Regions from separate parts of the Streptomyces sp. NPDC020362 genome, predicted to be linked through region 2. Evidence: riboswitches for the same ligand, from Rfam matches in the RefSeq annotation. Region 2 holds a riboswitch; the other holds the start of a gene.
What was found. Region 2 has a riboswitch for S-adenosylmethionine ahead of thrC (threonine synthase). Riboswitches for the same ligand answer to the same signal wherever they lie in the genome.
Positions count from the first base shown of each region.

Region 1: another riboswitch for S-adenosylmethionine. It lies ahead of AB0H32_RS41275 (aminotransferase class V-fold PLP-dependent enzyme); the one in region 2 lies ahead of thrC (threonine synthase).

Region 1 covers NZ_JBFAET010000222.1:7,002-11,408, reverse strand. Annotated here, with positions in the region: gene AB0H32_RS41285 (rhomboid family intramembrane serine protease) at 1-634, shown strand, start outside; gene AB0H32_RS41280 (Lrp/AsnC ligand binding domain-containing protein) at 631-912, shown strand; gene AB0H32_RS41275 (aminotransferase class V-fold PLP-dependent enzyme) at 1,069-2,442, opposite strand; SAM riboswitch class IV at 2,606-2,722, opposite strand; gene trpD (anthranilate phosphoribosyltransferase) at 2,830-3,894, opposite strand; gene AB0H32_RS41265 (cytochrome bc complex cytochrome b subunit) at 4,016-4,407, opposite strand, start outside.
Region 2 covers NZ_JBFAET010000071.1:8,449-12,855, reverse strand. Annotated here, with positions in the region: gene AB0H32_RS24310 (trehalose-6-phosphate synthase) at 1-389, opposite strand, end outside; gene AB0H32_RS24305 (glucosyl-3-phosphoglycerate synthase) at 476-1,447, opposite strand; SAM riboswitch class I at 1,577-1,720, shown strand; gene thrC (threonine synthase) at 1,738-3,021, shown strand; gene AB0H32_RS24295 (MoaD/ThiS family protein) at 3,018-3,293, shown strand; gene AB0H32_RS24290 (cold-shock protein) at 3,738-3,941, shown strand; gene groL (chaperonin GroEL) at 4,294-4,407, shown strand, end outside.

The sequences.
Region 1 (4,407 bases), on a different contig from region 2:
GGGCCCGGCCTCGGGGCTGACTCCGGCGTACGGCTCCGGGGACGCGCTGGCGGCCGCGCAGCGCGCGTACTTCCGGCACTGGGGGGTGGTCCCGGCGGAGCTGTTCCACAGGCCCGCCCCGGAGGCCCTCACCCCGGCCACCGCACTGTTCGTGCACGGCAGCTGGGTGCATCTGCTCGGCAACATGCTCTTCCTCTTCGTCTTCGGGATGATGACCGAGGAACGGATGGGCCGGGTGGAGTTCACCCTCTTCTACATCGGCTGCGGCTATCTGGCCCTGCTGGGCTACGCGGCCGCCAACGCCGCCTCCGAGCAGTCGCTGGTGGGCGCCTCCGGGGCGATCTCGGCGGTCCTCGGAGCGTTCCTGTACCTGTTCCCCCGCGCCCGTGTCACCAGTCTCCTCCCTTTCCTGTTCTTCCTGCCGATGCGTTTCCCGGCCTGGGTGGTGCTGCCGTTCTGGGCGTCCCTGCAGTGGCTCGCGGCGGGCCACGCGGGCCAGGGCCCGGGGGTTGCGTACCTCGCCCACCTGGTGGGCTTCTGCGTCGGCTTCGGTTACGCGTGGGTGCGCTACGGCCGTGGGACTAAAGTGAGGTCCGCACCGGCTCCGGCACCCGAGGGAGAGAACCCGTCGTGATCACCGCGATCGTCCTGATCAAGACCAGCGTGGACCGGATCCCCGAGATCGCGGAGCAGATCGCTTCGCTGGAGTCCGTCAGCGAGGTCTTCTCCGTCACCGGCACCTACGACCTGATCGCCATGGTGCGGGTGGGGCGCCACGACGACCTGGCCGAGGTGATCCCGGGCCGGATCAGCAAGATCCCCGGAGTCGAGGCCACGGACACGCACGTCGCCTTCCGCACGTACTCGCAGCACGACCTCGAGGCGGCGTTCTCGATCGGCCTGGACAACTGATCGTCTGAGGACCGCCCGGGCGCCCGCGGGGCACGAGAGACGCCCGGGGTTCCAGCGGGGCACGGGGCGTGCGCGACCGCGCGCCGTCGCCGGCCGGTCGCGCCCGCGCCGCGCAGCCGGATGCCGATACGGCCCCGCGCCCCGGCAGTGCGGCGGTCAGACCGCCGGGACGCAGCGGCCGTCCTCCGTGCGGTACTGCCACTTCGCGCCGTCGGTGACCAGTTCCCGTACGGCGCCCACGAAGCGCTCCACGTGCTCGTCCGGCGTGCCCGCGCCGAAGCTGACCCGGATGGCGTTCAGGGACTTCTCGCCGGGGGCCGCCTCGGGGGCACCGCACTCGCCCTGGGTCTGGGGGTCGGAGCCCAGCAGGGTGCGCACCAGCGGGTGGGCGCAGAAGAGGCCGTCGCGGACACCGATGCCGTACTCGGCGGAGAGGGCGGCCGCGAAGTGGGAGCTGTTCCAGCCGTCCACCACGAAGCTGATCACGCCGACGCGCGGGGCGTCGTCGCCGAAGAGGGAGAGGATCCTGACCTCGGGGACCTCGGCGAGGCCCTCGCGGACCCGTGCGATCAGGTGCTGCTCGCGGGCCACGAGGGTGTCGAAGCCGGCCTCCGTGAGCGCCTTGCAGGCGGAGGCGATGGAGTAGGCGCCGATGACGTTCGGGGAACCGGCCTCGTGGCGGGCGGCGCTCTCGTGCCATTCCACGGTCACTCCCCCGTCCTCGCGCCGGGCGACCTTGCGGCTCGCGCCGCCGCCCGCGAGGTACGGCTCGGCAGCGACCAGCCAGTCGGCGCGGCCGGCCAGGACTCCGGAGCCGAAGGGGGCGTACAGCTTGTGGCCGGAGAAGGCGACCCAGTCGACGTCCAGGTCCTGGACCGACACCGGGTGGTGCGGGGCCAGTTGGGCGGCGTCCAGGACGATCCGGGCGCCGTGCGCATGGGCCGCGGCGGCCAGTTCGCGCACCGGCCACAGTTCGCCGGTGACGTTGGAGGCGCCGGTGACGCAGACCAGCGCCGGGCCGTGGGGGTCGCGGTCGGCCAGGGCGCGCTCCAGGGTCTCGACGGCCTGCTGCGGGGTGCGCGGGGCGTTGAGGTAGGTGACCCGGGTGTCCTGCCAGGGCAGCAGGGAGGCGTGGTGCTCGGTCTCGAAGACGAAGACCTGGCAGTCGGCGGGGAGCGCGCGGGCGAGGAGGTTCAGGGAGTCGGTGGTCGAGCGGGTGAAGACGACCTGGTCGGATTCGCGGCAGTCGAGGAACTCGGCGACCGTCCTGCGGGCGTTCTCGAACAGGTCGGTGGAGAGCTGGGAGAGGTAGCCGGCGCCGCGGTGGACGCTGCCGTAGTACGGGGCGTAGGCCGCCACGTCGTCCCACACGCGCTGGAGTGCGGGGGCGCTGGCCGCGTAGTCGAGCGCCGCGTAGGTGACTTCGCCGCCGGTCACGAGCGGGACGGTGACATCCCGGCCCAGAACGGGCAGCGTTCCCGGAATGTCATGGCAAACGGACTGGTCGGCGGCAGCGGTGGAGACGGACATGGTGAACTCCTGTGAGAGGCAAGGCGGAACCACCGTGCGAGCGGATACGGCTCCAGCACGGAGGAGGGTGAAAAGGGGGATGCGGAGGCGGGGCTCTACGCCCTATCGCATTCGCTTGCTCACAGAAGGCTCCCTCGACGACCAGGACCCCTGGTGTGCGAGGGGTCCGCGCTTGCCGTAGACCTCGCTGCCTACGACCTGGTCTTCACCCGGGGCACCCCGCCACGGACGGAGGGTTGCCGGACAGCCGGCCGGGGCCTCTTGGCTGTCACTCATGACCTGATCAGGAAACTAACCGAGCTGATCGCCGCCGCGCAACTTCTGTCCGGATCCCGGGACACGGATCCCCGGCATCCGCCGCGACGGCGATCGGCCACGCGGGTGCCGCTATCGGTTGCTGGCGGCGACCCACCGTTCCAGCGCTCGCTTCGCCGCGCCCGAGTCGATCGACTCGGCCGCCTCGGCCATGCCGGAGCGGAGCTGGTCGGCCAGCGGAGCGTCCGTCGGCCGCAGGGCGACCAGCGCGGCCGCCGAGTTCAGCAGCACCGCGTCCCGGACGGGGCCCTTCTCCCCGTCCAGCACGCGCCGCGCCACCTCCGCGTTGTACGACGCGTCGGCGCCGCGCAGGGCCTCCACGGGTACGAGGTCGAGGCCGACGTCCCGCGGGTCGAAGCTCTGCTCGGTGACCTTGCCGTCGCGGACCACCCACACCCGGGAGGTGGAGGTGGTCGTCAGCTCGTCCAGGCCGTCGTCGCCGCGGAAGACCAGGGAGGAGTTGCCGCGTTCGGCGAGGACCCCGGCCACGATCGGCGCCATGCGCGGGTCGGCGACCCCGACGGCCTGGGCCCGCACCTTGGCCGGATTGGTCAGCGGACCGAGGACATTGAAGGTCGTACGGATCCCGAGCTGGCCGCGCGCGGGGGCGACGAACCGCAGCGACGGGTGGAACTTCACCGCGAAGCAGATCGTGATGCCGGCCTCTTCGGCGACCTCGGCGACCCGCTGCGGGGTCAGGTTCAGATTGATGCCGAGCTTCTCCAGGACGTCGGAGGACCCGGAGGCGGAGGACGCGGCGCGGTTGCCGTGCTTGACGACCTTCGCTCCGGTGCCGGCGACGACGATCGACGACATCGTGGAGATGTTGACCGTCTTGGCGCCGTCGCCGCCGGTACCGACGATGTCGACGGCCGGCCCCGGCACCTCGATCACCCTGGCGTGCTCGTACATGGTCCGCACGAGGCCGGTGATCTCCTCCACCGTCTCGCCCTTGGACCGCAGAGCCACCATGAACCCGGCGATCTGCGCGTCGGTCGCCTCCCCGCGCATGATCAGGTCCATCGCCCAGGCCGTGTCGTCGGCGGACAGGTCCCGGCCGTCCAGCAGCCCGTTCAGCAGGGCGGGCCAGGAACGGCCCGCCGCGGTGTCGCCTCCAGCGGGGGTCACAGCGCTCATCAGCCGCTCCTGTGTGTCGTCGCAGAACCGTGTGATCCCACCCTATCCAGCCGGGGACACGGCGAAGGGCCCCGTCCGCAAGCCGGACGGGGCCCTTCAGCGTGGCGTGGCGACGCGGGGATCAGTGGTGGCCGTGGCCGCTCGTGATCTCCTTGTACTCCTCGACAGTGGGCTTCGGGATCTGGTTGTCCTCGCCGTAGTAGGCGTTGCTGAGCTTGGCGCGCAGCTTCTCGGACGACTTCACCTTGCGCTCCACACCGTTCTCGTCCACCGTCGGGCCGATCTCGGCCGGGTCGTACTGGTGGTGAGCCGTGAGGGTGTGCAGCTGCTCCTGGCTGAGCGACTCGTGGACCTCGATGAACTCACCGTGCGGCAGCCGCTTGATGATGCCGGTCTCGCGACCGTGCAGCACCTTGTCACGGTCGCGGCGCTGCAGGCCGAGGCAGATCCGCTTGGTGGCGAGGAACGCGATGACCGGTCCGGCGAAGAAGAAGATCCGGACGAACCAGGTCA
Region 2 (4,407 bases):
GCCCACTGCCGCCGGAACTCCGCGTCGAAGACGGGCTCCAGCGGGGTCTGGTACAGCATGTGGTGGACGAACCACAGCACCGAGTTGGCGATGCCGTTGTACGCGTCGGCGAACACCGCCGTGTCGATGTCGAGCATGCGCACGCGCTGCCCGCCGGTCTCCTCGGGCGGCAGCAGCCCGCCCTCCGCGCGCCGCACCGCTGCGCGGTCGCCGTCGCCCAGCGCGGCGCAGACCCACACCGCATTGGTGTCCGGCCCGATGGCCGACAGCCCCGAGACCAGCCCGCCGCCGCCCCGTTTGGCGCGCAGCGAGCCGTCGTCGAGGACCTCGTACGAAACCGGGCCGCGGTTGGACGCGACCAGCACCTCAGCACCATGGGTGGAAGCCATACGCCTCAACCTAGCCCGGCCCCGAAACGCTCAAACGTACGGTCTGCCCCGGAAGGGGGCTGTATACAGCCTTTCTCGCGCGTCCCTCAGGCGACCCGGCGGGCCGCGTACTCCGCGATCTCGGCCATCGGCGGCCGCTCCTCGGTGTCCACCGAATAGGTGCGTGGCTCGAAGCCGTCCTCGCCCCGCTCGAACTGGGTGAGGGCGGGCCGCACGAGGTGGCCGCGGGCCAGCCGCAGCTGGGCCGTGCGGTAGATCGCCGCGGCCATACGGCCCAGGGCCTGCCCGTCCTGGTGGCGGTGCTTGCGCACGCCGACGTCCACCTGGGCGAGGGCGTCCAGGCCCACCAGGTGCAGCGCGTCCACGAGCATGCCCAGCTCCACGCCGTAGCCCACCGGGAACGGCAGCTGTTCCAGCAGGGAGCGGCGGGCCGCGTACTCGCCGCCGAGCGGCTGGACGAATCCGGCCAGCTGCGGCCAGTGCATGTTCAGCAGCGGGCGGGCCATCAGCTCGGTCACCCGGCCGCCCTGCCCGGCCGTCCTGCCGGAGCCGAGCGAATCCAGCTCGGTGCCGAGCGGACGGTCGTACATGGCCTTCACCAGGTCGACGTCCGGCTCGGTGAGCAGCGGGCCGACGATCCCGGAGACGAAGTCGGAGGAGAACTCCCTCAGGTCGGCGTCGATGAAGCAGACGATGTCGCCGCGGGTCACCAGCAGGGAGCGCCACAGCACCTCGCCCTTGCCGGGGACGGCCGGTATGCGCGGGAGGATGTCGTCGCGGTGGACGACCCGGGCGCCCGCGGCAGCGGCGACCTCGGAGGTGCGGTCGGTGGACCCGGAGTCGACGACGACGATCTCGTCGACCAGCGGGGTCTGCTGCATCAGGTCGTGACGGATGACGGTGACGATGTCGCCGACCGTCTCCTCCTCGTTGAGCGCGGGCAGCACGACGGAGACCGACTGGCCCGTGCGCTGCTTGGCCGCCAGGATCTTGTGGAGCGGGCGATCGGTCACGGACCAGGAGCGGGTGGCCAGCCAGCGCTCGACTTCTTCCAGCACAGTCAGCGGCTCCTCACGTTGTCTCGCGGTTCGGACGACTATCTCAACTGTCCTGGCCTTCGGTTACAGTCTTGAGCAACGCCGATGACCATCGCATGTCGGAGGTCGCCCGCGTTGACAACCGAATACCGCTCATCCAGAGGGGCAGAGGGACACGGCCCGATGAAGCCCCGGCAACCCTCCAGTCGGTTCTCGTCTTCCACGCGAGGCTCCACGGCTAGGGAAGGTGCCAAATCCGTCTCACGGCGAGATGCGTCGTGAGGAAGATGAGGAGAAAGGGCCTCGCCTCCATGGCTGTGCAGACAGTTGAAAGCACCTCCACCTCCACCGTAGACCTCGGCCCCGCCGCTGCCCTGAGCTGTCGCGAGTGCGGTCACCGCGTGCCGCTCGGTCCGGTGTTCGCCTGCGCGGAGTGTTTCGGCCCGCTGGAGATCGCCTACGACTTCTCCGCCTACGACACCGAAGAGCTGCGGCGGCGCATCGAGGCCGGTCCCGCGAACATCTGGCGGTACGCCCCGCTGCTGCCCGTCCCCTCCGACGTGGCGGACAAGCCCAACATCAACCCGGGCTGGACCAAGCTCGTCAAGGCCGACAACCTCGCGCGTGAGCTGGGTGTCACCGGCGGTCTGTACGTGAAGGACGACTCCGGCAACCCGACGCACTCCTTCAAGGACCGGGTGGTGGCCCAGGCACTGGAGGCCGCGCGCGCCTTCGGCTTCACCACGCTCTCCTGCTCCTCCACGGGCAACCTGGCCGGTGCCGTCGGCGCCGCGGCCGCCCGGGCCGGCTTCCGCTCCTGCGTGTTCATCCCGCACGACCTGGAGCAGGGCAAGGTCGTCATGGCCGCGGTCTACGGCGGCGAGCTGGTCGGCATCGAGGGCAACTACGACGACGTGAACCGCTTCTGCTCCGAGCTGATCGGCGACCCGGCCGGCGAGGGCTGGGGCTTCGTCAACGTCAACCTGCGGCCGTACTACGCGGAGGGGTCGAAGACCCTGGCGTACGAGATCTGCGAGCAGCTCGGCTGGCAGCTGCCCGACCAGCTGGTCGTCCCGATCGCCTCCGGCTCCCAGCTGACGAAGATCGACAAGGGTCTGCAGGAGCTGATCAAGCTCGGTCTGGTCGAAGACCGGCCGTACAAGATCTTCGGTGCGCAGGCCGAGGGCTGCTCGCCGGTGTCGACCGCGTTCAAGGCGGGTCACGACGTCGTGCGGCCGCAGAAGCCGAACACCATCGCCAAGTCCCTCGCCATCGGCAACCCGGCCGACGGGCCGTACGTCCTGGACATCGCGCGCCGCACGGGCGGTGCGGTGGAGGACGTGACCGACGAGCAGGTCGTGGACGCGATCAAGCTGCTGGCCCGGACCGAGGGCATCTTCGCGGAGACGGCCGGCGGGGTGACCGTCGGCGTGACGAAGAAGCTGATCGAGGACGGCGTCCTGGACCCGTCGCTCACCACGGTCGTCCTCAACACCGGCGACGGCCTCAAGACCCTCGACGCGGTGGCCGGCACCGGGCTCACCGCCACCATCCGCCCGACCCTGGACTCCTTCCGAGAGGCTGGCCTCGCATGAGCGTGACCGTTCGCATCCCCACCATCCTGCGCACCTACACCGGCGGGCAGGCCGAGGTCGCCGCCGACGGCGGGACCCTCGCCGAGGTCATCGAGGACCTGGAGAAGAACCACACCGGCATCGCCGCCCGGGTGCTGGACGACCAGGGCAAGCTGCGCCGTTTCGTCAATGTGTACGTCAATGACGACGACGTGCGCTTTGAGCAGGGCCTTCAGACGGCGACCCCGGACGGTGCCGGTGTCTCCATCATTCCGGCCGTCGCAGGCGGCTGACCGAATGACCGATCATTACCTTCGGTAACCTCGGTTACCGATTGTTCATCGAATGGCCTCCTCCGTGAGAGAAACGGAGGGGGCCATTCAGTGTGATTGAGCGCGGTACAGTTGGGGAACTCGCTCCGGACCTGCGGGTCGCAGGCCCCGGATTTCATGCCGCTCGCCCGACAAGAAGTAGCCAAAGTAAGCGGGCAATATGCGGCTTTTGTTCCAGTTTGTACAGCCCGACTTGCCCTGAATTCGGCCGAATTTTTGGCAGATTCCGGACCGTGCTCGTCCAGAATTCTCGTCCGATTGACCTGTTGCAGACGGCAGTTGGACAGATACATTCAGCCGCGGTCGACGCGTTCCGGCGCACGCCCCCGACCAATGGGGGGTGAGGTCTGACCCGGGTCCGCGAAGTGTGGATCTGTGCAAGGGCCAGTAATAGGGGAGTTAGGCATGGCTCAGGGCACCGTCAAGTGGTTCAACGCGGAGAAGGGGTACGGCTTCATCGCGGTCGACGGTGGTGCGGACGTCTTCGTCCACTACAGCGCCATTCAGATGGACGGCTACCGCACCCTGGAAGAGGGCCAGCGGGTGGAGTTCGAGATCTCGCAGGGCCAGAAGGGCCCGCAGGCCGACATGGTTCGCCTCAGCGCCTGAACGTTCTTGTGGCGAAGGGCCCGCACCGGCACAGGGTGCGGGCCCTTCGCCGTGCATGCCCTTGTTCGCCGGGGGCCGAGTGCCCCGCTGTACCCCGTGAGGCGCTTGCGCCCACCCGTGGCCCAACCACCACCCCTCAACGGCCCCGCTTCGCGGGTGCGTCTTGCACTCGCGCATGCCGAGTGCTAATCATTGGCGTTAGCACTCTGAAGGTGAGAGTGACAACGAAGGACCGGGTCGGTGAGGCCCGCAGGCCGGGTGGGGCAAGGAACCACGAGGCGTGCGAGCCGTCCGTCGCGGGCGCGGGCGCGGTCCGAAGGAATCACCCCCAGTCCTGGAGGGACCACTTCACATGGCCAAGATCATCGCGTTCGACGAGGAGGCGCGGCGCGGCCTCGAGCGCGGCATGAACCAGCTCGCGGACGCCGTCAAGGTGACGCTCGGCCCCAAGGGTCGCAACGTCGTC